One region of the Undibacterium sp. KW1 genome, then DNA from elsewhere that is predicted to be linked to it. Evidence: predicted binding sites of a transcription regulator. Region 1 holds the regulator's gene; the other holds the start of a gene.
The links. The regulator HrcA, encoded in region 1, represses chaperone genes, less so after heat shock. The targets are predictions, from matches to a motif close to TTAGCACTCNNNNNNNNNGAGTGCTAA.
Positions count from the first base shown of each region.

Region 1 (12,487 bases):
ATGATGGTGTCAGCGCGGGTAGTAAATACATACAGCTTGCCGTCTTGTACCAGTGCGCCGGTTTCGTCAGCAATCTGGTGTGGGAAAGCAAAGCGCACGCCTTCGCTCTTGCCTATCCAGTTACGCTGCATGGTACGCACCTGCTCAGGCCAGCCATCAAGATCATCGATGCTGTTCAGCAGTTCGTCTGCGTACTGGGTGATACCGAAGTAGTAGCCAGGGATTTCGCGTTTTTCTACCAGGGCGCCAGAGCGCCAGCCACGGCCATCGATAACCTGCTCATTCGCCAGCACGGTTTGATCGATAGGGTCCCAGTTCACAACCTGGGTTTTTTTGTAGGCGACGCCTTTTTCCAGCATCTTCAGGAACAGCCACTGGTTCCAGCGATAGTAATCCGGGTCGCAAGTCGCGACTTCACGCGTCCAGTCAAATGCCAGGCCCAGGGGCTGCATTTGTGACTTCATGTCTTCGATATTCGCGTAAGTCCATTCTGCTGGCGACTTCTTATACGCTATCGCCGCATTTTCTGCTGGCAGGCCAAAGGCATCCCAACCCATAGGCATGAGAACGTTATAGCCCTTCATGCGCAACTGGCGTGCCAGCATGTCATTGATCGTGTAATTGCGCACGTGGCCCATGTGCAGCTTGCCCGATGGATAAGGCAGCATGGAGCAAGCGTAGTACTTGCCTTTAGGGAAACGTGGATTGTTTTCTACTGCCTTATAGGCATCGATCTTTTTCCAATGGGATTGCGCCGATTGTTCGACGTCAGAGGGCGTGTATTTTTCTTGCATGGCGTAAGCAGAAGTAGATGCGAAAATGACTCAGAACCTTTGATTATAACTGGTTCAGGCACATTATTGAGGAAAGCCTGATGGGCAAAGGCTCCTGGAGCCGTTTTACAGAGTGTAGCGCGGTTTTGTAATGACTGAACCGTGACAATTACGGTTTTTTGGCTTGTTTGCTGTCGGTCACGAAAGAAATCCTGACCAGCCCTTGCGTCTGGGCTGCCGCCATGACCTGGGCGATAATTTCATAGCGGGTAGCCTTATCGGCCCGCAACTGGATTTCTGTCTGCTTGTTTTTTTTCGCCAGCAGTGCCAGTCTGGATTCCAGGTCAGCCATGGCCAGGACTTGTTTATCCCAGTAAAGGATGCCGTCAGCATCAAAGGCAATACGTACAGACTCAGCCTGCTCGGCCACCGGCGCTGATTGCGCCTGCGGCAAATCCAGCTTGATGGCATGCGTCATGAAAGGGGCGGCGATGATAAAGATGACCAGCAAAACCAGCATCACATCGACCATGGGCGTGACATTGATGTCCGCCATGGAAGTCAGGGGACGGGATGAGGGTTCACGCGGCGTATGAAATTGACCAAATGTCATCTTATGATTTTATTGATGCTTTATTGATGCTTTACTTTAACTTACCCCGTTCAAGACTTGTTCATGTGGGCATGCAAGTCAAATGCAAAACCATCCAGTTCAGCCAGGGTAATACGGTTAATCCGGTTGAAGGCGTTATAAGCCAGTACGGCAGGTATCGCTACCAGCAAACCCAACGCTGTCATGATCAGGGCTTCGCCTACTGGCCCTGCCAACTGGTCGATTTGCACCACGCCGTTGGATGAAATGGCCGTCAAGGCGCGATAAATACCCCAGACTGTGCCCAGCAAGCCAACAAAAGGAGCAGTTGCGCCGACCGAGGCGAGAAAGCTCAAACCAGTTTCAAGCCTGACGGTCAGGCCTTGCAATTCCTGGCGCAGGCTGCGCGTCAGTATTTCGCCAAGACCGGCATTGGCAGACAAGGTGGCGCTGCGTTGCGCCGTGTCACTGGCGGCATGCGCAGCATCTGCCAGGGTGATGAATATTTTGGACTGATCAGTTTGGCGCAGCGACGACAAGGCATCGGCCAGGCTGGGCGCACGCCAGAAGGCGCGCAAGCCTGGGGCTGCTTTACGGATACGCCAGAAACTCCAGCCCTTCATCAGTATCAATGTCCAGCTCAGTACCGACATCAACAACAATAACCAGCCAACCAGATGACCCAGTGCGTCAGCCTGTTCCCAATAATGTGCGATTGCAGAATTCATGTAGAAGTCACACGTGCTATTACAGACTGATTAACGAAAACCCAGGACATCGTACATATCGTACAAGCCTGTAGATTTGCCTTGCAGGAAACGTGCTGCACGCAGGCTGCCATGGGCATAAGTCACACGGCTGGAAGACTTGTGGCTGATTTCCACGCGCTCACCTATGCCAGCGAACAAGACCGTATGATCACCAACGATGTCGCCACCACGAATAGTGGCAAAACCGATGGAAGACGGGTCGCGCTCACCTGTCACGCCTTCGCGGGCAAACACGCCCACTTCATTGAGGTCACGGCCCAGTGCATCGGCGATGACTTCGCCCATTTTGAGGGCTGTGCCTGAAGGAGCATCCACCTTGAAGCGGTGATGGGCTTCGACGATTTCGATGTCATAACCTTCAGCAAAGCTCTTGGCTGCCATTTCCAGCAACTTCATGGTGACATTCACGCCTACACTCATGTTCGGTGCAAACATGATGGCGGTTTTCTCTGCGGCAGCGGCAATCGCTGCCTTGCCAGCATCATCAAAGCCCGTGGTGCCGATAATCATCTTGATGCCATGAGCAGCGCAATATTCAAGATGCTTGAGCGTACCTTCAGGGCGGGTAAAATCGATCAGGTAGTCGGCATTTGCGAGGCCAGCTTCCAGGTCAGCAGTAATGTTCACGCCGCAAGGCTTGCCCAGACTGGCCGCAGCATCCGTACCCAGGGCTGGTGAGGCAGGCACGTCCAGCGCGCCAACCAGGACCATATCACCGGCATTACTGATTGCTTCGACCAGCATTTTTCCCATACGGCCAGAAGCCCCGGCCACGGCAATTTTAAGTGCAGTCATAACAGCTTATTTCTCTTTTTTCTTCGGCGCATCAGTTTCTATCACCGATTGAACGCGGTTCAGGCCCAAAGCGGATTCTGTAATACGTGCCAGGTATTCTTTTTCAGTCGGCAAATTGCCGCCTTCAAATTTTGCTACCGTACCATCCTTGAAAAACACCGACACGCGGCTGGTGATACGTTCTCCATTTGGCTTGGTCAGGCGGAAAGGGTAATCCCAGCGGTCTTCATGGAACATATCGGTCAGCAAGGCTGTACCAAGGATAAAACGCACCTGCTCACGTGTCATACCTTCTTTTAACTGTGCCACCATTTCCTGGGAAACGAAGTTACCTTGCTGTATGGGAACGCGGTAAGGCGAAATAAAGGCCAGTACCTTGCCAAAACCGGTCGGTTCCACCACTTGCGCACCATTTGCATCACTTGGAGTGCCGGATGTTGCATATACTGAAGTCCTGTCAGCCGAAGACAGCAGGGGAATAGGTGATGAACATGCTGTCAAAGAAGCCAGCACTACCAGACCCGCTACACGGCTCATCTTATTCCGCGTTAAACCTGAAAACAACAGTTGCATAGATAACCTCTTAATTGAGCAACAAGCCCTAAAACCCGATATCATAAAGCAGATAGCAATTTTTTGATCGAAAACATGACAAACAGCACCTCCAACCTCAAAGCCAGCGGTCTGAAAGCCACCCTGCCCCGACTGAAAATCCTGGAGATCTTCCAGAACAGCCCGGTTCGTCATCTGACAGCAGAAGATGTGTATAAGATCCTGCTCAATGAAAATATGGATGTCGGTCTGGCAACTGTATATCGCGTCCTGACCCAGTTTGAACAGGCCGGACTGTTAAGTCGCAATCATTTCGAGACTGGCAAAGCCATTTTTGAATTGAATGAAGGTTCCCATCATGATCACCTGGTGTGCCTGGACTGTGGGCGGGTAGAAGAATTCTATGATGAGGAAATTGAAAAACGCCAGCATACTATTGCTCTTGAACGTGGCTTCAAGATTGCTGAACATGCACTGGCGATTTATGGCAATTGCACCAAAACCGATTGTGAACATAAGGCTTAACCCAGGGAAATAGTCCCAAATCCCCCTTGCAAGCGCACGGGCCTACCTGCACCGTGCGCCATACCGCCTACCTATTGATCTTTGCTACCACTGCTTCCACTGTGTCTATGATCTTCTGTGCATTGAATGGCTTGAGGATATAGCCGTGTATGCCAGTTTTAACCACCTCGGTAATCGTATCCTGATCCTTATTGGCTGTCACCATGAGCACCCTTGTCTCTGGCAGCAGTTCCCTGATACGTGGCAAAATTTCAGTGCCACTGATCTTGGGCATGACGATATCCAGCAAGATCAAATCTGGCTTCAACTTCAAAGCAAGTTCCAAACCACTGCCGCCGTCAGTTGCTTCTCCAACAACATGATACCCCTCGCTCCTCAGGATGACCCTGAGCACCTCGCGGGTTACGTCATTGTCATCAATTAACAAAATCTTTGCGTTTTTCTTTTCCATAGCAACCCTGCTCCGGATGAATGTGTGCCACCCTGCTTCGCCAGTTCATACCCAGTCTTATTGACTTAAGGCATTAGATAATAATTTTGACGTGATGTCCACGATCGGTATCACTCTCTCATACGCCATACGTGTAGGCCCAATTACGCCTAGGGTTCCAACTATCTTGCCATTCACCTCATAAGGGGCAGTGACTATGCTCATTTCCTCCATAGGTACCAGTTGCGAATCGCCACCGATAAAAATCTGCACACCTGTTGCCTTGCTGGATACATCCAGTAGCTGCATGAGACTGTTTTTTTGTTCAAACATGTCAAACAATTTGCGCAATGAACCCATATTTGATGACAGGTCTTGCACATTCAGCAGATTGCGCTCACCAGAGATAACAACTTCGTCATTATCTTCATCCATGGCACTACTACCTGCTTCAACAGCGGCCTGCATAAGCCTGGTCATATCATTCTGCAGTTGCCGCAACTCATTATTGATGCGGGAACGCGCATCGGTAAAACTCAAACCGCCAAAATTCTGGTTCAAGTAATTGGCGGCCTGCACCAATTGTGTCGGTGTGTAATCGACATCCGTCAACAAAAGGCGGTTATGGACTTCTCCACCCGGTGTGACGACCACAAGCAAGATGCGTTTTTCAGACAAACGCAAAAATTCAACCTGCTGAAAAATCGACTCTGTACGTGGTGTCATGACGACACCGGCAAATTGTGACAGAGACGACAAGATTTGTGCCGCATTGGTAATCAGCTTTTGCGGCGACTGCGCGTTCATATTCGATTGCAAGCTGGATTGCAGGCGTGTATCCATGCCCGTAGCATTGATGTCTTGCACAGTAAGCAATTTATCGACAAAAACGCGGTAGCCTCTGGGGGTAGGGATACGACCAGCAGAAGTATGCGGGCTCGCTACAAAGCCCATTTCTTCCAGGTCAGCCATGACGTTACGTATCGTCGCCGGGGATAATTCCAGGCCGGATATTTTGGACAAGGCGCGGGAACCTACAGGCTGGCCATCAGCGATATAACGCTCGACCAGGGCTTTTAATAAAGTTTGTGCGCGGATATCTAGTTGCATGGTTTCATTTTATGCGTTCATGACTGACATGAACATAGAAAAATTCATAGCCATAGAGTCAGGTCATGCAGATTGGCAAATTCTGCATCCGGCTTGATATGCAGATGGCGCTCATCTTCAATTTTTAAACCCTGACGGTTCATCCAGCCGCCTTTTAATCCTGCCTGTTGCGCACCTTGCACATCCAGCAATAAATCATCGCCTACATATAATACTTCTCCAGGTTTCAGCCCCAACTCCTGGCAAGCGGCCAGAAATATCCTTGAATCAGGTTTGGCACAGCCAAAACGATAGGCCGCGATAGACACCTTGAAATGATGCGCCAGGCCTATCGCCTGCAAATCGGCAAAACCATTCGAGACAGTGCCCAGGAGCAGTTTTTCTTGCAAAGCCTGCAAGGCGGGCTTGACATCGCTGTACAAATCGACTTTGTTACGGGCGTCGGCAAAAACGGCCATGGCCTGATCGGCTTTTTCGGCAGCGACCCCATGTTCATCAAACACCTGTTTCAGCAAGGTATGGCGCAAGGCCCATAAATCATATTGAAAACGCTGGTCGCTGGCTACCAGCACATTCCTGCGTTCACGCAATTTTTCTACATTGTAATTTTGCGCAACCACGGGTGCATGTTCATGCAACCATTGCTGCAAGACTGATTCAGCATGACGAATAACCGGTGCAACCGGCCACAAAGTATCATCGAGGTCCAGCAAAACTGCTTTAATTGCCATAAAGAGCACTCATTCCATTCATAGATGCCCTAATTATGTTCTAATCTCAGGCATCATGTCACCCTACCTTTGTTTATGACAATACAGGCCAAAACCATTGCACTTGTTGGAAAATCGAATGCGACAGGCATTGCTGACTCGATTAAAGAACTGGCCAATTTTCTCGCGAGTGCGGGACACCGCGTCGTCATCGAGGCAGAAACAGCGCAATACCTGCAGTTGAGCGAATTCAGCAGCATGCCTGTGCCTGAGATAGGCAAGCTGGCCGATGTCGCCATCGTAGTGGGTGGCGATGGCACCATGCTGGGCATAGCACGGCAACTGGCACCCTACAATATTCCTCTGATTGGCATCAACCAGGGCAGGCTGGGTTTCATCACCGATATTGCGCTTGGCCGTATGATCCCTGTCATCACCGAAATGCTGGATGGCAAATATGTGTCTGAGCGCCGCAGCCTGTTGCAGGCCATCGTGACCCGCGATGGCAACCAGATTTTCAGTGGCGTGGCTTTCAATGATATCGTGGTCTCGCGCGGTGCAGGCTCAGGCATGGTGGAATTGCGGGTAGAGGTAGATGGACACTTCATGTACAACCAGCGCTCGGACGGTCTCATCGTCTCGACGCCGACTGGCTCCACTGCCTATGCCCTTTCTGCCGGTGGCCCGCTGCTACACCCAAGCCTGTCAGGCATTGCAATGGTTCCGATTGCGCCGCATGCGTTGTCGAACCGGCCCATTGTCTTGCCAGACAGTAGCGAAATCGTCATCACCATCGTGGCTGGCCGCGATATCAGCCTGAATTTTGATATGCAAAATTTTGCCAGCCTGCAGCATCAGGACAGGATTATCGTCAACCGTTCTGCCCATACGGTGACCTTCCTGCATCCTCCTGGCTGGAATTATTACAACACCTTGCGTGAGAAACTGCACTGGAATGAATATCCATCGGTAGAGGGTGCGCTGAATTAATTTTTTCGCCCACTCTTACGAACACAGAAGTCACAGGCTGTTGCTAGAATAGCGATTTCGCTATGCTGGCTGGTACTTTCCGGCACCATTTTCTTAACAAATTCCTTCATGTCTGCCCATTATGTTGCGCACGCTTGCCATACGAGATTTTGTCATTGTTGATACGCTGGAGCTGGAATTTTCTTCAGGCTTCAGTGTACTGACCGGTGAAACCGGTGCGGGTAAGTCCATTCTGATTGATGCCCTGACACTGGCCCTGGGTGGCCGGGGTGACGCCAGCATGGTGCGCGAGTCTGCCAGCAAGACTGATATCAGCGCAGAATTTGCCGTCAATGAAACACTCGCCGCCTGGCTCAAAGAACATGAATTCTTTGACCAGGATCAGCCGCTGATCTTGCGTCGTACCATCGATAATGCAGGCCGTTCCAAGGCCTGGATCAATGGCATCACCGCCACTGCAGGGCAATTGCGCGAGATAGGCGACATGCTGGTGGATATCCACGGGCAGCATGCGCACCAATCATTGTTGAAAACCGAAGCACAGCGCGACTTGCTGGACATGCAAGGTGGCTTGCAAGAGCAAGTTGCAGAAGTTGGTTTGCGCTACCGTGCCTGGCGCAATATCAGCAAGCAACGCGAAGAATTTGAAACAAATGCCAAGAGTGTCTTGCAAGAACGCGAGCGTCTGGAATGGCAGGTCGGCGAACTCGATAAATTGCAGATCAAACCCGGTGAATGGGAAAGCATCAGCCAGGAGCACAGCCGCCTGGCTCACGCCGCCAGCCTGCTCGAAGGTGCGCAGGAAGCAGCAGCATTGATATCGGAATCCGAACATCCGGTCCTGTCACAGTTGAGTGCCATTCAGCAAAAACTCTTGAAACTGCTCGATTATGATGCCGCACTCAAGCCCGTCACCGATGCGCTGGAATCTGCCTGCATCAATTTGCAGGAAACCACCTACGCAATCAACGACTACCTGAGCCGCACAGAACTCGACCCGGCCCGTCTGCGCGAAGTCGAAAACCGCGTGGAAGCGATACACACTACAGCAAGACGCTTTCACGTTGCCCCTGAAAAATTGCACGAAGAATTTGCCACGCTATCAGCCCAGTTGGCACAGCTATCCAATGCGACTGACATGGACGCCCTGAAAGCACAGGAAGAAAAAGCCAGGCTGGCTTACCTACAAACAGCACAAAAACTCAGCAAGGCCAGACAAAAAGTTGCCACGGATCTGGGCGCGGCAGTCACTACCGCAATGCAAGACCTGAGCATGAGTGGCGGCAGTTTCTCTGTTGCACTCAATCCTGTGGAACCTGCCGCCTATGGCCTGGAACAGGTGGAGTTCCTGGTGGCAGGCCATGCCGGTGTGCAGGCAAGGCCGCTGGCCAAGGTGGCATCTGGTGGTGAGCTGGCGCGTATATCACTGGCGATTTCTGTCATCACCTCTTGCGCTACTGCCACTCCTACCCTCATATTTGATGAAGTGGATAGTGGCATAGGTGGTGGCGTGGCTGAAGTGGTTGGGCGCTTGCTGAAACGACTTGGCCAGGACCGGCAAGTCTTGTGCGTTACGCATCTGCCGCAAGTAGCCAGCCAGGCAAACCAGCACTTCCAGGTCAGCAAGGCCAACCAGAATGGCAAAACCGTTTCACAGATAGAAGCACTCGATAATAAACAAAGAGTGGAAGAAATCGCCCGCATGCTGGGCGGCATAGAAATTACGGCGACTACGCGCAAACACGCCAGAGAATTATTGGCATCTTAAGAAAAAAATACATCATGCGCTTCCTTAAAGAACCTGAATATTCACACGGCAAAATCGCCAAGACAGCCGTGGTGCTGATCAACCTGGGCACACCAGATGCACCGACAACGTCGGCAGTTCGCCGTTATCTCAAACAATTTTTATGGGACAGGCGCGTGGTTGAAGTGCCGCGCCCGATCTGGTGGATGATCTTGCATGGGATTATCCTGCCCTTCCGTTCTGGTCAGTCAGCAAAGAAATACGCCTCGGTCTGGACCAAGGATGGTTCACCACTGAAAATACATACGCAAAAACAGGCAGCGTTATTGAAAGGCTATCTGGGTGAACGTGGGCATGAAGTGCAGGTTGCCTATGCCATGCGGTATGGCTCGCCATCCATCCCTGATGTCTTGCAAAAACTAAAAGAAGAAGGCTGTGAACGCATATTGATACTGCCAGCCTATCCACAATATTCTGCCACGACGACTGCTTCCAATTTTGACGCTGTCGTTCAGCATTACCAGCAAGTCAGGAACATGCCTGAACTGCGCTTCGTCAAGAATTATCATGACCATGATGGTTATATACAGGCTTTGCGCGTGTCGGTCATGGATCACTGGCAAAGCCATGGTCGCCCGGACAAACTGGTCATGAGTTTCCATGGTTTGCCCAAAGCCTTTTTATTGCGTGGCGATGCCTACCATTGCGAATGTTATAAAACCGCAAGGCTGCTCGCAGAAAAACTGGGGCTGGGCAAGGATGATTACGTAGTCACCTTCCAGTCACGCCTGGGCCGGGCAGAATGGCTGCAACCTTACACGGCACCCACCGTGGCAAAGCTGGCCAAAGAGGGCGTTAAACGCATAGACGTGATTTGCCCCGGCTTTATCGCTGACTGCCTGGAAACTCTGGAAGAAATCGCCATGGAAGTGAAGACCGATTTTCTCAAAGCAGGTGGCAAGGAATTCAATTACATCCCCTGCCTGAATGAATCACCGGCGTGGATGCGCGGCCTGGCTGAAATTGCAGAGCAACATCTGATAGGCTGGCCTACCATGATCACCGCCAGCGTGCGTGAACAACAAAAGCAACAAGCCCTGATCAGCCGCGCAGAAGCGAAACGCCTCGGTGGAGAACCCTGAGGCAGCAATGGCAATAACTTATTTTATCGGCGATATACAAGGCTGTGCCGACCAGTTGCAAAGCCTGCTCAAAAAAATAGAGCAGACCGAACCAGATGCGCAATATTTGTTTGCAGGTGACCTCGTTAACCGTGGTCCCAAATCGCTGGCCAGCCTGCGCCTGATACGCGATTTGCAAATCGCTGGCCGGGCAGAATCCGTACTCGGCAACCATGACCTGCATTTGCTGGCTGTCGCCAATGGCATACGCAAAGCAAGTCGCAGCGATACCCTCGACGACATCCTGCAAGCACCAGACCGTGAAGAATTGCTCGACTGGTTGAGACACCGGCCCATGGCGATTTCACAGCACCAGCACTTATTGATACATGCAGGCATCTTCCCACAATGGTCAGCAAAGCAAACCATGAAACTGGCGCATGAAGTTGAAACACAGCTACGCGGTAAACACTGGCTGGATTTATTACGCAATATGTATGGCAATACCCCGGCACAATGGCAGGATGATCTGCAAGGCTATGACAGATTACGCTGCATCATCAACGCACTGACACGCATGCGTTTTTGCAGTGCAGATGGCGTCATGGACTTTGACAGCAAGGATGGCCTGGAAAGCGCACCGCAAGGCTTTGCCCCCTGGTTTGATCTGTCACGTGCCAGTGAAAAAAACACGCTGGTATTTGGTCACTGGTCCACCCTGGGCCTGATCTTGCGTGACAATCTGATCAGCCTGGATACCGGCTGCGTCTGGGGTGGTAAACTGACTGCCGTTGCGCTGGAAGACAGGCAAGTCGTACAGATAGATTGTCCGCAGCAACAAAAACCGGGTTAAGCCTTACTCGCTTATTCCCAGTTCTTTCATCACCGCTGCACGCGCCACTTGCGCCACTTCCCTGCGGTGCGCACCTTCGGTAGGAATCGCAGGCAAGCGTACCAGTTCTGCCGTCATGCGCGGTGCCAGCAGGATGATGCGCATGCTTTCTGCAAAAGTCATGTCACCAATAAAATCAGCGGCAGGGTGAAGCTGCCCCTGCGCATCAAGATAGCGCACAACAAAGGGTTGCACAGGTACATGTGCTTCTATTGCCGCTTCAAACAGGTTGGCATGAAAGGATAATAGATTACCTTGCGCTGCCGTCGTACCCTCGGGAAAAAAAGCAATGCGCTTGCCTGCTTCTATCTGATGTACCAGGCCTTCGTAAATACGGCGCACGTCGCGCTGCCTGCCGCGCACCAGAAAAATTGTACCAGCCTTTTCACATAACCAGCCCAGCAAAGGCCAGTTGCGGATGTCAGACTTGGCGACGAAGTGGCAAGGATGCAGGGTATTGATGACAAAAATATCCAGCCATGACACATGGTTGGAAACGATCATCGCCGACGGATTCACAGCCCCCTCGCTTTTATCCTTGAAAGCCACATCCACAGTACAGATGGCCAGTAATTTTACCGACCAGCGGCGTACCAGATAGTCACGCCTGGCATCAGAAGAAAACGGAAAAATCAATGCACAAGTCAGCAGACCTGCCGTAAGATGGAGAAATATCCGGAAAAAATGCCAAACGATCATGCCCAAACGCCCATGCCCACAAAGGCTAAGATAAAAATTCAAATCGCAATAAAACAAACGGGAGTACGGTGAACCATACTCCCAGAAAATCATTTTATTACCCAATAACGCGACTACATCAGTCTCAAAAAAATCACTGATTTAGCTGATTGAATCGAATCAGATTCAATGAAGCGCATCAAACGCAATATGCCCTGACACTATCGTGGCCTTGACCACGCCTGGCAATTCATAACCCAGGAAAGGCGTGTGCTTGCCCTGGCTGGCGAGGGCTTTGGCTTCTACCTTCCAGCGTGTGACAGGATCAAAGATACAGATATCGGCTGCCTGGCCTACGGCGATTTGTCCGGCGGGCACACCTGCTACTCTGGCGGCATGCTGGCTGATCTTGGACAGTGCCAGCATCAAGCTGACGTCACCACGGCTGTCTTCTGCCCATTTCAGCGCCAGTGACAACAATAATTCCAGGCCGGTGGCACCGGGTGAGGCCTCAGCAAAGGGCAGCAATTTTTCATCATCGTCGACCGGTGTATGGTCTGAGCATATCGCATCGATGGTGCCGTCTTTCAATGCCGCAGAAATGGCATCGCGGTCACGCTGGCTGCGTAAAGGCGGGGTCAGGCGGGCGTTGGAATCGAAGTAACCAATATCAGCGTCCGTCAGATGCACATGGTGAGCACCAACGTCACAGGTGAGCGGCAAGCCCTCTTTCTTGGCCTTGCGTATCAACTCAAGACCTGCGGCAGAAGAGATGCGACACAGATGCACTTTGGCGCCAGTG
Region 1 is NZ_AP018439.1:976,247-988,733, reverse strand. Features, by position in the region: gene leuS (leucine--tRNA ligase) at 1-794, opposite strand, end outside; gene UNDKW_RS04435 (biopolymer transporter ExbD) at 943-1,386, opposite strand; gene UNDKW_RS04430 (MotA/TolQ/ExbB proton channel family protein) at 1,437-2,093, opposite strand; gene dapB (4-hydroxy-tetrahydrodipicolinate reductase) at 2,124-2,930, opposite strand; gene UNDKW_RS04420 (outer membrane protein assembly factor BamE) at 2,937-3,503, opposite strand; gene fur (ferric iron uptake transcriptional regulator) at 3,579-4,007, shown strand; gene UNDKW_RS04410 (response regulator transcription factor) at 4,075-4,458, opposite strand; gene hrcA (heat-inducible transcriptional repressor HrcA) at 4,516-5,547, opposite strand; gene UNDKW_RS04400 (HAD family hydrolase) at 5,592-6,278, opposite strand; gene UNDKW_RS04395 (NAD kinase) at 6,354-7,247, shown strand; gene recN (DNA repair protein RecN) at 7,369-9,015, shown strand; gene hemH (ferrochelatase) at 9,030-10,136, shown strand; gene UNDKW_RS04380 (symmetrical bis(5'-nucleosyl)-tetraphosphatase) at 10,144-10,968, shown strand; gene UNDKW_RS04375 (1-acyl-sn-glycerol-3-phosphate acyltransferase) at 10,972-11,706, opposite strand; gene UNDKW_RS04370 (dihydroorotase) at 11,872-12,487, opposite strand, start outside.

Region 2 (12,487 bases), 2.9 Mb from region 1:
CAGCCATCGCTGGTGATCATTTGGTAGATTGCTGTCCACATCGCAGAGAAAGCCATCAGGCGCGCCTTGTACATGCCGCTGGCAGCTTCGCCGGTATATACCGCATCGAGCACCACGCCGCAGGCACGGCCTTCAGGGAAGGGCAGTTGGTCTTCATTGATAAAGCGGCGCTTCATAGGGAAGGCCACCAGTACGCCCAGGATGGAGCAGATACTCATCCATACCACCAGATGCCACCAACTGACTACCGTACCGCTGATCAGCATATAGGCTGACAGCACGGTATTGAGTGGCATGGTCATGTAGCCTGCCGCTGTGGCGATGGATTGTGTACAATTGTTTTCAAGGATAGTGAAATCCTTGGCCAGCCCCAGGTTGGCGAGGATTTTAAAAATCGCAAAGGCCAAAATGACCGAGGTCAGGCCTACGCCTATCGTGATGCCGGTTTTGGCACCGATGTATAAAGCAGTTGCCGACAATATGCCGCCAAGCAAAAAGCCAGTGAATGCCGAGCGTATGGTCAACTGCGCCATGTCACCCCGGTAAATATTGGCAAACCACCACTCGTCCTTTTGGGCGCGGGTCCAGGTTCGTATTTGCTCATCGCTTAATTGTTGCAGCGCCATATTTTCTCCAAAGCGGTTGTCTTGCTTGATGATGATGCCCGGCTTGTTGATGCATACGCAAGATCATTGCAAATATGAAACACGAAGCCAGAAATATGAAAATTTTCTTTCAGGTGCGGCAGTATCCAAGCGACAGATGTTTTCTGTCAAGCGGACCGTGTAAAAATTTGCTGTCTTGTGTTATTTGCGACGATTCATAACTTAGCAGGCACAAAAAAATGAAGATTAGGACATTTATTATGCAAGGCTATAAATTGTATAAACAATAAAAAACCCCGCAACTTGCGTTGCGGGGTTTTGAGCAATGCGACTCTGTGTGAGTAGCGAAGCAGCTTTTACATCATGCCGCCCATACCACCCATACCGCCCATGCCACCCATATCACCACCACCCATAGATGGCTTGTCTTCAGACAATTCAGCAACCAGAGCGTCAGTAGTCAGGATCAGGCCAGCAACAGACGCTGCATTTTGCAATGCAGAGCGGGTTACTTTAGCTGGGTCCAGGATACCCATTTCTATCATGTCGCCGTATGTGTCATTGGCAGCATTGAAACCGTAGTTGCCTTTGCCATTGATGATGGCGTTAACAACAACGCTAGGTTCGCCACCGGCATTTGCAACGATTTCACGCAGAGGTGCTTCGATTGCTTTCAGAACCAGTTTGATACCTGCTTCTTGATCTGGATTGTCGCCTTTGATTTCGCCAGCAGCTTGACGTGCGCGCAGCAGGGCAACGCCACCGCCAGGAACAACGCCTTCTTCTACGGCAGCGCGAGTTGCATGCAGAGCATCTTCAACGCGTGCTTTTTTCTCTTTCATTTCAACTTCAGTTGCAGCACCAACCTTGATCACAGCAACGCCGCCTGCCAGTTTGGCAACGCGTTCTTGCAGTTTTTCACGGTCGTAGTCAGAAGTTGCTTCTTCGATTTGCGCGCGGATTTGTTTAACGCGTGCTTCGATACCTACAGCCTGGCCAGCGCCATCGATAACGGTCGTGTTTTCTTTACCGATTTCGATACGTTTAGCTTGGCCCAGATCAGCCAGAGTTGCTTTTTCCAGAGTCAGGCCAACTTCTTCAGCAATCACTTGACCACCGGTCAGGATAGCGATGTCTTCCAGCATGGCTTTGCGACGGTCACCGAAGCCTGGAGCTTTAACAGCTGCAGTTTTCAGGATGCCACGGATGTTGTTCACAACCAGAGTTGCCAGTGCTTCGCCATCGACATCTTCAGCGATGATCAGCAGTGGGCGGCCGGATTTTGCAACTTGTTCCAGTACTGGCAGCAGGTCACGGATGTTCGAGATTTTTTTGTCGAACAACAGGATGAACGGGTTTTCCAGGATAACGGATTGTTTTTCTGGATTGTTGATGAAGTAGGGTGACAGGTAGCCACGGTCAAACTGCATACCTTCAACGATGTCGAGTTCGTTGTCCAGGGATTTGCCGTCTTCAACAGTGATCACGCCTTCTTTGCCGACTTTGTCCATTGCTTTGGCAATGATGTCGCCGATGTTTGCATCGGAGTTGGCAGAGATGGAACCAACTTGAGCGATTTCTTTGTTGGTTGTTGTTGGCTTGGACAGCGTTTTGATTTCAGCAACAATGGCTGTCACCGCTTTGTCTATACCGCGTTTCAGGTCAGTTGGGTTGAAACCAGCTGCTACATATTTGAAACCTTCGCGAACGATGGCTTGTGCCAGAACTGTCGCTGTCGTTGTGCCGTCACCAGCGTTGTCAGAAGTGCGGGAAGCCACTTCTTTCACCAGTTGTGCACCCATGTTTTCCAGCTTGTCTTTCAATTCGATTTCTTTAGCAACCGATACGCCATCTTTGGTTACTGTAGGTGCGCCGAAAGAGCGTTCCAGAACAACGTTACGGCCTTTCGGGCCCAGGGTGACTTTAACTGCGTTCGCCAGGATGTTGACGCCATTAACGATCTTCGCACGTGCGTCATCGCCAAAAATTACTTGTTTAGCTGCCATATTAATTCTCCGAATTCTTTAATTGATATCGTGGATGTCGATTACTTCTGTACGACCGCGAAGATATCTTCTTCACGCATCACCAGAACTTCGTTGCCGTCAACTTTGACAGCCTGACCAGAATATTTGCCGAACAAAACGCGGTCGCCGACTTTAACGTCCAGGGCGCGCACAGTACCGTTGTCCAGCAATTTGCCAGGACCAACAGCCAGCACTTCACCTTGATCTGGCTTTTCAGCAGCAGCGTCAGGCAGAACGATACCGGATGCGGTTTTTGTTTCTTGATCCAGGCGTTTCACGATCAGGCGATCATGCAGGGGACGAAGGTTCATACTAGCTCCTTTAAATTTGCGAGTAATTACTATTGGAATTCAATTAAGCTGGGGAAAGACTTTGTTAGCACTCTCTCCCAACGAGTGCTAAGTATATGGGCGGGGGGTGGGCTTTTCAAGAGCTAAAAAAGGGATAAACTAATATTTCTTTAATAATCAAGGGTTTAATATTTTTTTCAATAATTTATTTTGCTAATTTTTCTACCTGAAACGATTGAGTTCGAGGTAGAGGTGAGAAATAGTTGCTTAAATAATAAAGATTGATTTTTAGTAAGGCTAAGATTAAATTCACTAGAAAATGCTTTTTTAATCATAAGTTGCAAAACCGAAAATGATCTTGAACCATGGAAATAAAACTAATAAGTGAGCTCACCGATTATCCATCGATAAAAAAACTAGCTTCCGCCCTGCATCAGTTTGATGCGAGCAGGCACGGTGCTGCCATTATGGTAGGAGCTGGTTTTAGCCGAAGTGCGGCACATCATGTCGGTGGCGATAAGAAGATGCCTTTATGGGATAGCTTCACCAAAAAACTGGTGGCGGAACTTAATCCCGCTGACACAAATTTGAACTTCTCTGATCCATTGCGTGTCGCTGAAGAGTATAGGGCTTACTTCGGGCAAGCGGCTTTGAATGATCGAATTCGCTCCGAAATAGATAATGACGCCTGGAGAACGGGTGAACTTTATCAATCCTTGTTAGAGTTGCCATGGTCAGAAATCATGACTACCAATTGGGACACTTTATTGGAACGTGCTGCGGAGGGTATTCATGGACCGTATTACACGACAATAACTAAGCCGTCTGATTTGACATGGGCTTCATCACCGCGCATCGCTAAGCTTCACGGCACAATAGGTACAACAGAAACTTTTATTGCCGCCCAAGAGGACTACCGCACCTACCCAGAAAGATTCGCTCCTTTTGTCAATTTTGCGCGTCAGGTGTTTATCGAAAATGAACTTTGCCTACTTGGGTTTTCTGGCGACGATCCCAATTTCTTACATTGGACGGGCTGGGTTCGCGATCACTTGGCCGATCACTCTCGAAAAATCTATTTGGTTGGCGCTTTGAATCTCACTGCAGCAAGACGTAAGCACCTTGAATCTATCAATATTGCGCCAATTGATTTGTGGGATGCAGTGAAGCATATTGATGATCGTGATTTGATGCATCGCAATGCGACTGAATTGTTCCTGGCAGCGATGTCGAATGAAGCTAGGTCCAAGATGGAGCCGCATAAGTGGTCTCCAAGCAATTTGGGTAGCTCGCAAGTAACGGAAACTGATCTGTCTCGCCGATTCAAAGATCATGACTATGCGGCTAGCTTATTGAAGGCGCAGTTGGCAGCATTGAAAAAAGATCGTGAGTCTTATCCCGGCTGGTTGATATGCCCACCTTCATTACAATGGAAAATCAAATCTCAACTAACTAATCCGTCACCTAATATAAAAAATGTTGCCGCATTAATGCCAAACGATCGAGCTCAATTGCTTTATGAAATTGCGTGGCGGCATAGTATAACTTTTGACCATATCGATCCTTGGCTCGCGAATCAGCTTTTTGAAATTGTAAATTCGGACGAACCCATGAGTATTGGCAAACGGCAGCGAATGGAAATTGCTTTGACTTTGCTCAAAAATAGTCGTTGGTTAGAGGTAAATAATGAGACTGATCAACAATTCAATCAAGAGCGCATTAACGTGCTGGTTACTTTGCTGGAAAAACATTCTCAATATTTACCTGACTGCGTTGCAGAGTTGGCATATTACCATGCCCTGGTTGCACGTGACGTGCTTGATTACGCTGGTGTCGAAGCACGGTTAGAAAAAATTGTAGGTGAAGACCCTGTTTGGAAGCTTCGACAGGCCTCATTGACGATGGAATCGGGACGCTTTGCAGAAGGGAGGGAACTAATAGCAAAAGCTTACGGTGAGCTAAGAGAAAATCATCGCCGTGATCGATATTCTATCCCTATTCTTTCGCGGCTGATGTGGGCGCACTTATTATTAGAAATGGCTAATAGAGGTCACTCCAATCGGAGTCAAGAAGTGCTCCCGGCCTTTGTTGAGAGCAAATACCGAGAATGGAAATGTGATCCTTGGGATTGGATGGAAAATATCCGAGAGAGGGCTGACGAACAGCAGAAAGAGTACTTAAAAAATCAAAAAAGCATCGAACCCTTGTTTGAACAGGGCTATTATCGGGATAACTCAAGCCAGCGCTCATTTAGTAATGGGAAATCTGTATTCTTAGCTTTGGACGGAATGAGTCGAAATGTAGGGCTTCCTTTGCGCTTAGGTAATGTCAATCTGCTTGCAGGTACCTTAGAAAAATTGATTTTGTCTGGCGGTATTGGTGCAGAATTGTGGAATCTCACAATGGCACTCCGTGTAGCTAATAGCGAAGACGCTACTTCAATAAAAGATGTTTTTACACGAGTTGGAATTGCAAGGATATCTCAACGAGACGCGAATTCCATTGTTTCCAGGATTTTGCCAGCGATAGAATTTTGGCAGTTCAAACGTAGCAATGGAAGCGTAGAGCAGCGGGGATTTGCATTACCAGCTCTTCAGGTATTAATTGAGGCGTTGGCGCGACTAGTCGTGCGCCTGACATCCGAAGAGGCCAAAAATATATTCCGACTAGCTGTCACTTTAGGACGTCAGCCAGACTTTCAGCACATTTTGCTTTGTACGGTTTTAAAATCTTTATTAACTAATTCTCTTAAAAGTATCCCGAAGTCAGGACAAGGAGAATTATTGACGGATGCATTGACATTCCCCTTGCCGAGTGAGGTAAGAACAGATGTTTCTCATTACCTTCCGATGCTTGTCATCGATTACCCTAATGCGCGGGATTCTTACCCAAGCTTGGAGAAACAAATAAATGAGCTGATATCACCTGGCCCCAACGGACTAGTTTCGAATGCTGCATTGTTGCGGCTGTTGCCTTTGTGTAAAAAGGAGGGGTTTCTCACAGACGGTGAGCGTGAAAAATTGGCGGACATACTTTGGGGAACTCCTCCGACATATGAGAATTTACCGTATGCGGGAAAGATATATCCCCATGCTTTTCTATACTTGCCAGCACCTGATGCTGAAAAAGTTAAAGCATTGCTGCGCCATCATTTGTTTGAGCATGACGAAGCGGTTTTGATAGATACACAGAAAAAATTGCGTAGTTTTCCCTCTATCGAAATTGAACGGGCTATCATGATCTACAGCGGTATAGCGCATGCCGCAGTTAGTACCGCCGGGGCTGTCTTTCCAACACCAGAGCAAGCAATAGTAATTTTTGACCGCTTGATGGAATGGCGCCCATGGAAGGGCAGTGATGATACTTTCGGTCTTGAAACCAGGGAACAAACACGTTTAGCAGATAGTATAGGTAATGCGCTTGCGTATGCAATCGTACCGATGCTAGCTAAGGAAGCGAGAAGTACTAAGCGCTTTCAAAAACTAAAGTTATTCTACGAAGAAGTTAATATATCAATTTCAGTAATGCCTGCATTTGCATACTTTGCATCAATAAGTGAAGACATTGCAGATTTTGCGGAAAAGATGATTCGCAAGTCTTTGCATCGACATGCGCCGCGCGAAGTGAGCTACGCTGCGATTACTTTGCAAAAATGGATAGAGCTACCAGAGGCTGCTGATTTGCCGCAATTTGATCGTCTTATTTCAAGGCTGATGGTCATCATTGAGTCAGGGCGTAAGGTTGGTTTGCAGCAGTTGTTGCGTACCGTTGGCGATATTTTCAAAAAGTCACGGCTATCCTCTGAGCAGGTTGCAATATTAATAGAAGCTATTCCTGAAATATTTGACGCAAATGACTACGCAAACATCGACCCCGCTGGTGAAGAAGCTATTACCGCATCGAGCCTGAGAGTTGAGTGTGTAAAATTAGCGAAAGTATTTTTTAGAAAAAATCCAGATGCCACTAGTCTAAAAGGTTTGCTTGAGAAAGCTTTGACCGATGCATTGCCAGAGGTACGTTTTGCGATTGACGAGACCGAGTAAATAATACATTCCCCGGGCTTTGCCTGGGGTACTTACAGAGATTTGGTCTATCTCCAAAAAAGAAGTAGTTTCAAGATGAATTTGTATGCACATCAATTCCAAAGTTGTTTCAATGGCATGCAACTGCGAACGTTACACTATCGTTAATGCCAGCGGTGCAGCCAGAGCCGTATAAGCATCATTATATAAATACCAAATCATGTAGTTGCCGGTGGCCAGGTTAGCTGTATTGAGCTTGAGATTGCCCTGCATGCTGCTGGCATATTGCCAGGCCAATGAATTGGCCGTGCCTGGTACTACGCCAACGGCATATACACCTATCCAGTTTTTTGTGCTGAGCTGTGCCTGTGCTACCTCGTAGGTGACAGTGATGTTGCTGCCTCTTGTTATCTGTGGTGTGCTGCTGCTGAGGCGGGCTGCGCTGCGTTTTCCACCTATGCGGGGGTCGCAACGGCTGTTGAAATTATTATTTGCCGTTGCTTCGACATGACCAGCCAATCTGCGCAGGAATTGCGTGTCGTTGCTGCTACTCACACTGAAGTCATGCCAGCCAAAACTGTTGCTCAGGCTATAGTCGAGCCGCAAACTTTGTCCGGCTACCAGGGTGTGCATGCTTGACATGCTGCCATAGGCATTGTCGCTGATAATCAGCGTGCAAGTCTGGTTACTGTCTGTATTGGACAGGGGCAGCACCAGTTTGCCATTGACAGTGTCATGTATAGTCTGCACTTCCGGCCTGTTTGTGGCGGTGCTGCTGCCCTGGCATTCGCGCATGAAGCCATTAGGGCCATAGATTGCGAGGTGATAACTGTCACCGCTCTAGTTCCAGACTTCTTTCTGTATCTGCTTGCCAACTTCGACAGTGTAATACCATGGGCCATCGGCGCGTGCTCTGGAGTACACGATGAAGGCTGCGCCCGTAGTACCAGTGTTGGTGAAACTGACTTCAAGCTGTTTGCTGGCATTCTGACGGGGTTGTACCGCCAGCTCATACGACAGGCGACAGGCTGGGCGTGGGCCCTGCAGCGACTGATAAGACTCTTGCTGCGGCTGGATCTGGTTGACTGGAGGTACCGGATAAGGCTTACCATTAACCGGCACATAGGCCGCAGTTTTGGGGACGGTGGCAGGCCAGTTCTGATCTAGTGATTTGAAGTCAAATGCCGACGTCAGGTCACCGCAGACAGTGCGTCGCCATGGCGATATCTGGTTACGACTCACTGCTGCACGGCTTTTACCCAGGTCATTGACCAGCCACTCTTCAAGAAAGCGTAACTTTGAGGTGTGATCAAATAACTGAGAGCAGACTTTGCCGCCTTTACTCCATGGCGAAATCACCAACATGGGTACGCGCGGCCCCATGCCTACGGGTTCATTGCCGGACTTTTCATTGTAGCCGTTATCTGCCAGGGTTGATCGTCCCATGGCAGTCGTTACCGGAGGAATATCTGGCGGTACATGGTCGAAGAATCCATCGTTTTCATCATACATCAGCAGGAAAACAGTTTTGGCCCAGACTTCAGGTTCTGCCACCAGGGCAGCCAATAGTCTTGCCGTCAGATTTTCGCCGACATTTGGAGAGTTGGGTGCATGCTCGGTATAGTCATTGGGTGCACATATCCATGACACCTGGGGCAAGCGGCGGTTACGTATATCATCGGCAAAGGCGCTGACCAGACCATCGCCTCTGCTGCCACCCACGCTGGCACCTGGCGCCAATATACGGGCTTTTTGATACAGGGACGAATTGCTGTTCAAGCGACTGCCGTTAGCATTGACACGAAAATTTTTGAAATAAGCGAGGTAGTTGTCACCGTAGTTATCCCATTCCTGATAGACCTTCCAACTGACCTGATTCGCTTCCAGCACTTCTGCATAGGTCTGCCATGAGGGGGCGATGGCTGTCGTTGCGCTGGAGATGTCGTCATTGGCCGGTTCAGCATTGTAATAACCCCTGGCATCAATGTTGTACAGATTACCCATGCTACCCAGCCAGCCCTGGTTGGTACCGCTGAGCGAATACAGGCGGTTGGGGTCAGTGGCACCAAAGACCTAGCAATGATAGGCATCGCAGATCGTGAATGCATCTGCCAGCGCATAGTAAAACGGCAGGTCGCCACGGTCGAAATAGCCCATGGTTTGTACTGTCTTTTGTCTGACCCAGGCCTGCCAGGTTTGCTGCGAACCTTTCCACGAATGATAGGTGCCGACCGACAGTGCGCTGGTGTTCCTGACATCGAAATGAAAAGGCAGCACACTGCCGCCAGCCGGGTTAGGTTGCTGCCAGATCGGTGCGCCGATTGGCAGGCTGATGGCACGTGGATCGTCAAAAGCCGCGTACCCCGGCCAGGGTGCCAAAGTAATGATCGAAAGAGCGGTTTTCCTACATGAAGATGATGACATGGCCAACATCGGCCAGCGTTCCCGTGAGATTGTTCGCCGGTACGGCGAGTGTCTCCATTATCAGGCCGGGTAACAGGCCGGACCCGGCTGTCGCAGCAGAAAATTGCAAAAACCGTCTCCGGCTGTCGGAAATCATGGCGTCTCCTTTTTTGCGAAATAAAGCGGGCTCAGCATTAAATTGGTGTTGATAATATATTTCAAATATGTCAGTGACATGACGAAATTGAAAGAAATGCCTGGAGCCGGGATGGGGGTTTTTTGAGCCTATGGTCGGGGAATCCGGGAAATGCCAAGCAGGCTGATCAGCCTGGTTTTGCGCTCGCTGCATTCTGACAAAATTGTCATGTTTGCGTCATCTTGTTGTTCTGGTAGTGCTTCCATACTGTCCATCGTCAAACATGCATCTGCAGCCTGTGTTTTATGGAAGATGAAAATTTCTGGGAGTAACAAGATGGTCGTTAATCGTTTTAGTTTCAGCTGGGGAGCAGGTCGCCCGCTTATGTTTGTATGCGCTGCTGTGTTGATCAACCTGGCCTTGCTCCTCAAGCCTGCTCTGGCACATGAGCATCACCATGGTGCTGCGGTGGTTGAATGTGCCAGTGATAAAACTGATGGCAGCAAGCCAGTTTTCATGGCAACCACAGCGAAGCCGTTCGCTGTGCTGATGGATGATGCCATGCAGCTTATGGATGAAGGTGTGAAATGTGCGCCCATGAATGGTCAGAGTGAGCATGACTTTATGAGCATGATGATTCCTCATCACCAGGGTGCCGTCGATATGGCCAAGGCGGTTTTACTGTATAGCAAGGACCCGGCCGTCAGGAATCTGGCACTGGGCATCATCGCTGAGCAGCAAAACGAAATCAAACTCATGCAGCTATGGTTGCAGCAGCACCCTCAGGCTGCCGGCAAATAGTTCTTACTCATTAGTCACTCAGTCGTTACTCCGCCAGAGTTTAAAACCTGGGTTATTCCTCTCACTTAAAAAAAAATCATCATGAAAAACAAATCAGCGCTCGCATTGATTGCGGCAAGCACTCTTATCGCACACACAGCCTGGGCCCTGCCTTCGGCGCGAGACAGGGTTTACACGGCAGACCAGAACAGCAATACCATCTCGGTATTCAACCCCGCCAGCAATACCCTGGTTGGTCAGATCAGGCTCGGTAATCCGCGTCCTGATGTCTTGTCGGCCTTGTACAAGGGGCAGATCAATGTGCATGGCATGGGGTTTTCGCCAGACCATAAAACCTTGCTGGCGATATCCAATGGTTCCAACTCGGTAGTATTTATTGATACTGCCACCAACAAGGTCAAGGGCACGACTTATGTGGGTCGTTCGCCGCATGAGGGTTTTTTCACGGCGGATGGTAAAGAAGTATGGGTGGTTGTGCGTGGTGAAGACTATATCTCGGTCATAGACCCAGTCACTTTCAAGGAGACGCGGCGTATACAGACTGACCTGGGGCCGGGCATGGTGCAATTCCATCCTGCTGGCAAGCTGGCTTTTGTGGTGTCTAGCTTCACGCCCATGGTCGATGTGATTGATGTAGCTACGCATGAAGTCATCAAGCGTATCAAGGTGGTCAGCCCGTTCTCACCGTTTTTGCAATTTACGCCAGACTCTAGTGAAGTGTGGATGACGCACAAAGACGTCGGCAAAGTCACCCGCATCGACACAAAAACGCTGGAAGTGAGCGGGGTGTTTGATATCGGCTTTATGTCCAATCACCTGGCTTTTGCCAACATTGATGGAAAAACCCTGGCCTATGTAACCATAGGCGGTGAGAATGTCGTCAAGGTATTCACGACAGACAAAGTGCCCAGATTGCTGGCCAGTATTGCAACCGGAGCCTTGCCGCATGGCATATGGGCGCCGGACGATCACAGCCGCATGTATGTCGGGCTGAAGAATGGTGATCGCGTTGATGTCTGTGATACCGCCAGCAATAAAGTCATTGCCCACATGGCTGGTGGCCAGGCCCCGCAGGCGCTGGTGTATGTATCTAACGTGGTCGAGAGTGGCGATAGTGCCAATGGCACTGCGAATCTGGTCCCGCGCAGCAATAATGAGCCGGTGAACATAGGTTTGAAACCCGTGAATGGTGAGGGCAGGGGCTTTGTCGTATTGCGTAACCTGGGTATAGTCGATGCGCTGGAAGTGGCTTTGTTCAAGCTCAAGCCAGAAACTGTATATACGGTTTATCTTGATGGGCAAAACACCGTATTGGGCCGTTTGAAGACCGATGCGAAAGGCGCAGCCAATGCAACTGTGATAGGCCCTGTGAGGGAAGCGATAAAGGCAGATGCCAGCATCAAAGCTCAGCGACTGATTGTCATGGAAGGCAGTAAGGCACTGAATGCAGAGTCAGCTGTGATGGTGAGCACAAATTAGTCCAGGCGATGGCCGGATGTTAGAATCCGGCCATCAACGCATCATGCATACAGGATACGGATAACCATATTAGTCATAGAGGATGATCAGAAAACCGGCGACTACCTGAAGAAGGGTTTGCGCGAATCAGGTTATGCCGTTGATCTTGCCAGGAATGGCATTGATGGCCTGCATCTGGCCATGGAGCAAAGCTATGAACTGGTCATTATTGATGTCATGATGCCCGGCCTGGATGGCTGGACAGTGATGCAATCGCTGCGCAGCAAGCAGGATATGCCTGTCATCTTCCTGACCGCGCGCGACCATGTCGATGACAGGATACGCGGCCTGCAACTGGGCGCAGATGATTACCTGGTCAAACCCTTTTCATTTACTGAGCTTGTGCTGCGCATCCGTACCCTGTTGCGCCGTGGCATCAGGCGCGATGCCGACATCTACCAGGTCGCAGACCTGCAGCTTGATACCGTGCGTCATAAAATCACCCGTCAACATATACCCATAGTTTTGACCAGTAAAGAGTTCATGTTGCTGCACCTTCTGATCAAGCTCCACGACGAAGCGCTCTCGCGCACTATCATCGCATCCCAGATAGGGGACATGAATTTTGACAATGATACCAATGTCGTTGATGTTGCCGTCAAACGCCTGCGTGCCACTGACGCTCGCTGCCTTGCAAGACGGTAAGCGCGATGATGGTGTGCGGGTACGCTGGGTAGCAGCCCTG
Region 2 is NZ_AP018439.1:3,847,509-3,859,995, reverse strand. Features, by position in the region: gene UNDKW_RS17290 (OPT family oligopeptide transporter) at 1-626, opposite strand, end outside; gene groL (chaperonin GroEL) at 962-2,611, opposite strand; gene groES (co-chaperone GroES) at 2,653-2,943, opposite strand; gene UNDKW_RS17275 (SIR2 family protein) at 3,288-6,965, shown strand; gene UNDKW_RS30550 (phospholipase domain-containing protein) at 7,098-7,739, opposite strand; gene UNDKW_RS30545 (phospholipase domain-containing protein) at 7,785-8,309, opposite strand; partial or broken gene UNDKW_RS30540 (alkaline phosphatase family protein) at 8,283-9,368, opposite strand; gene UNDKW_RS30535 (twin-arginine translocation signal domain-containing protein) at 9,349-9,504, opposite strand; gene UNDKW_RS17265 (DUF305 domain-containing protein) at 9,820-10,284, shown strand; gene UNDKW_RS17260 (YncE family protein) at 10,366-11,763, shown strand; gene UNDKW_RS17255 (heavy metal response regulator transcription factor) at 11,824-12,447, shown strand; gene UNDKW_RS17250 (heavy metal sensor histidine kinase) at 12,383-12,487, shown strand, end outside.
Region 2: a site for HrcA is predicted at 3,008-3,034, ahead of groES (co-chaperone GroES). Genes of this name have one in related genera too.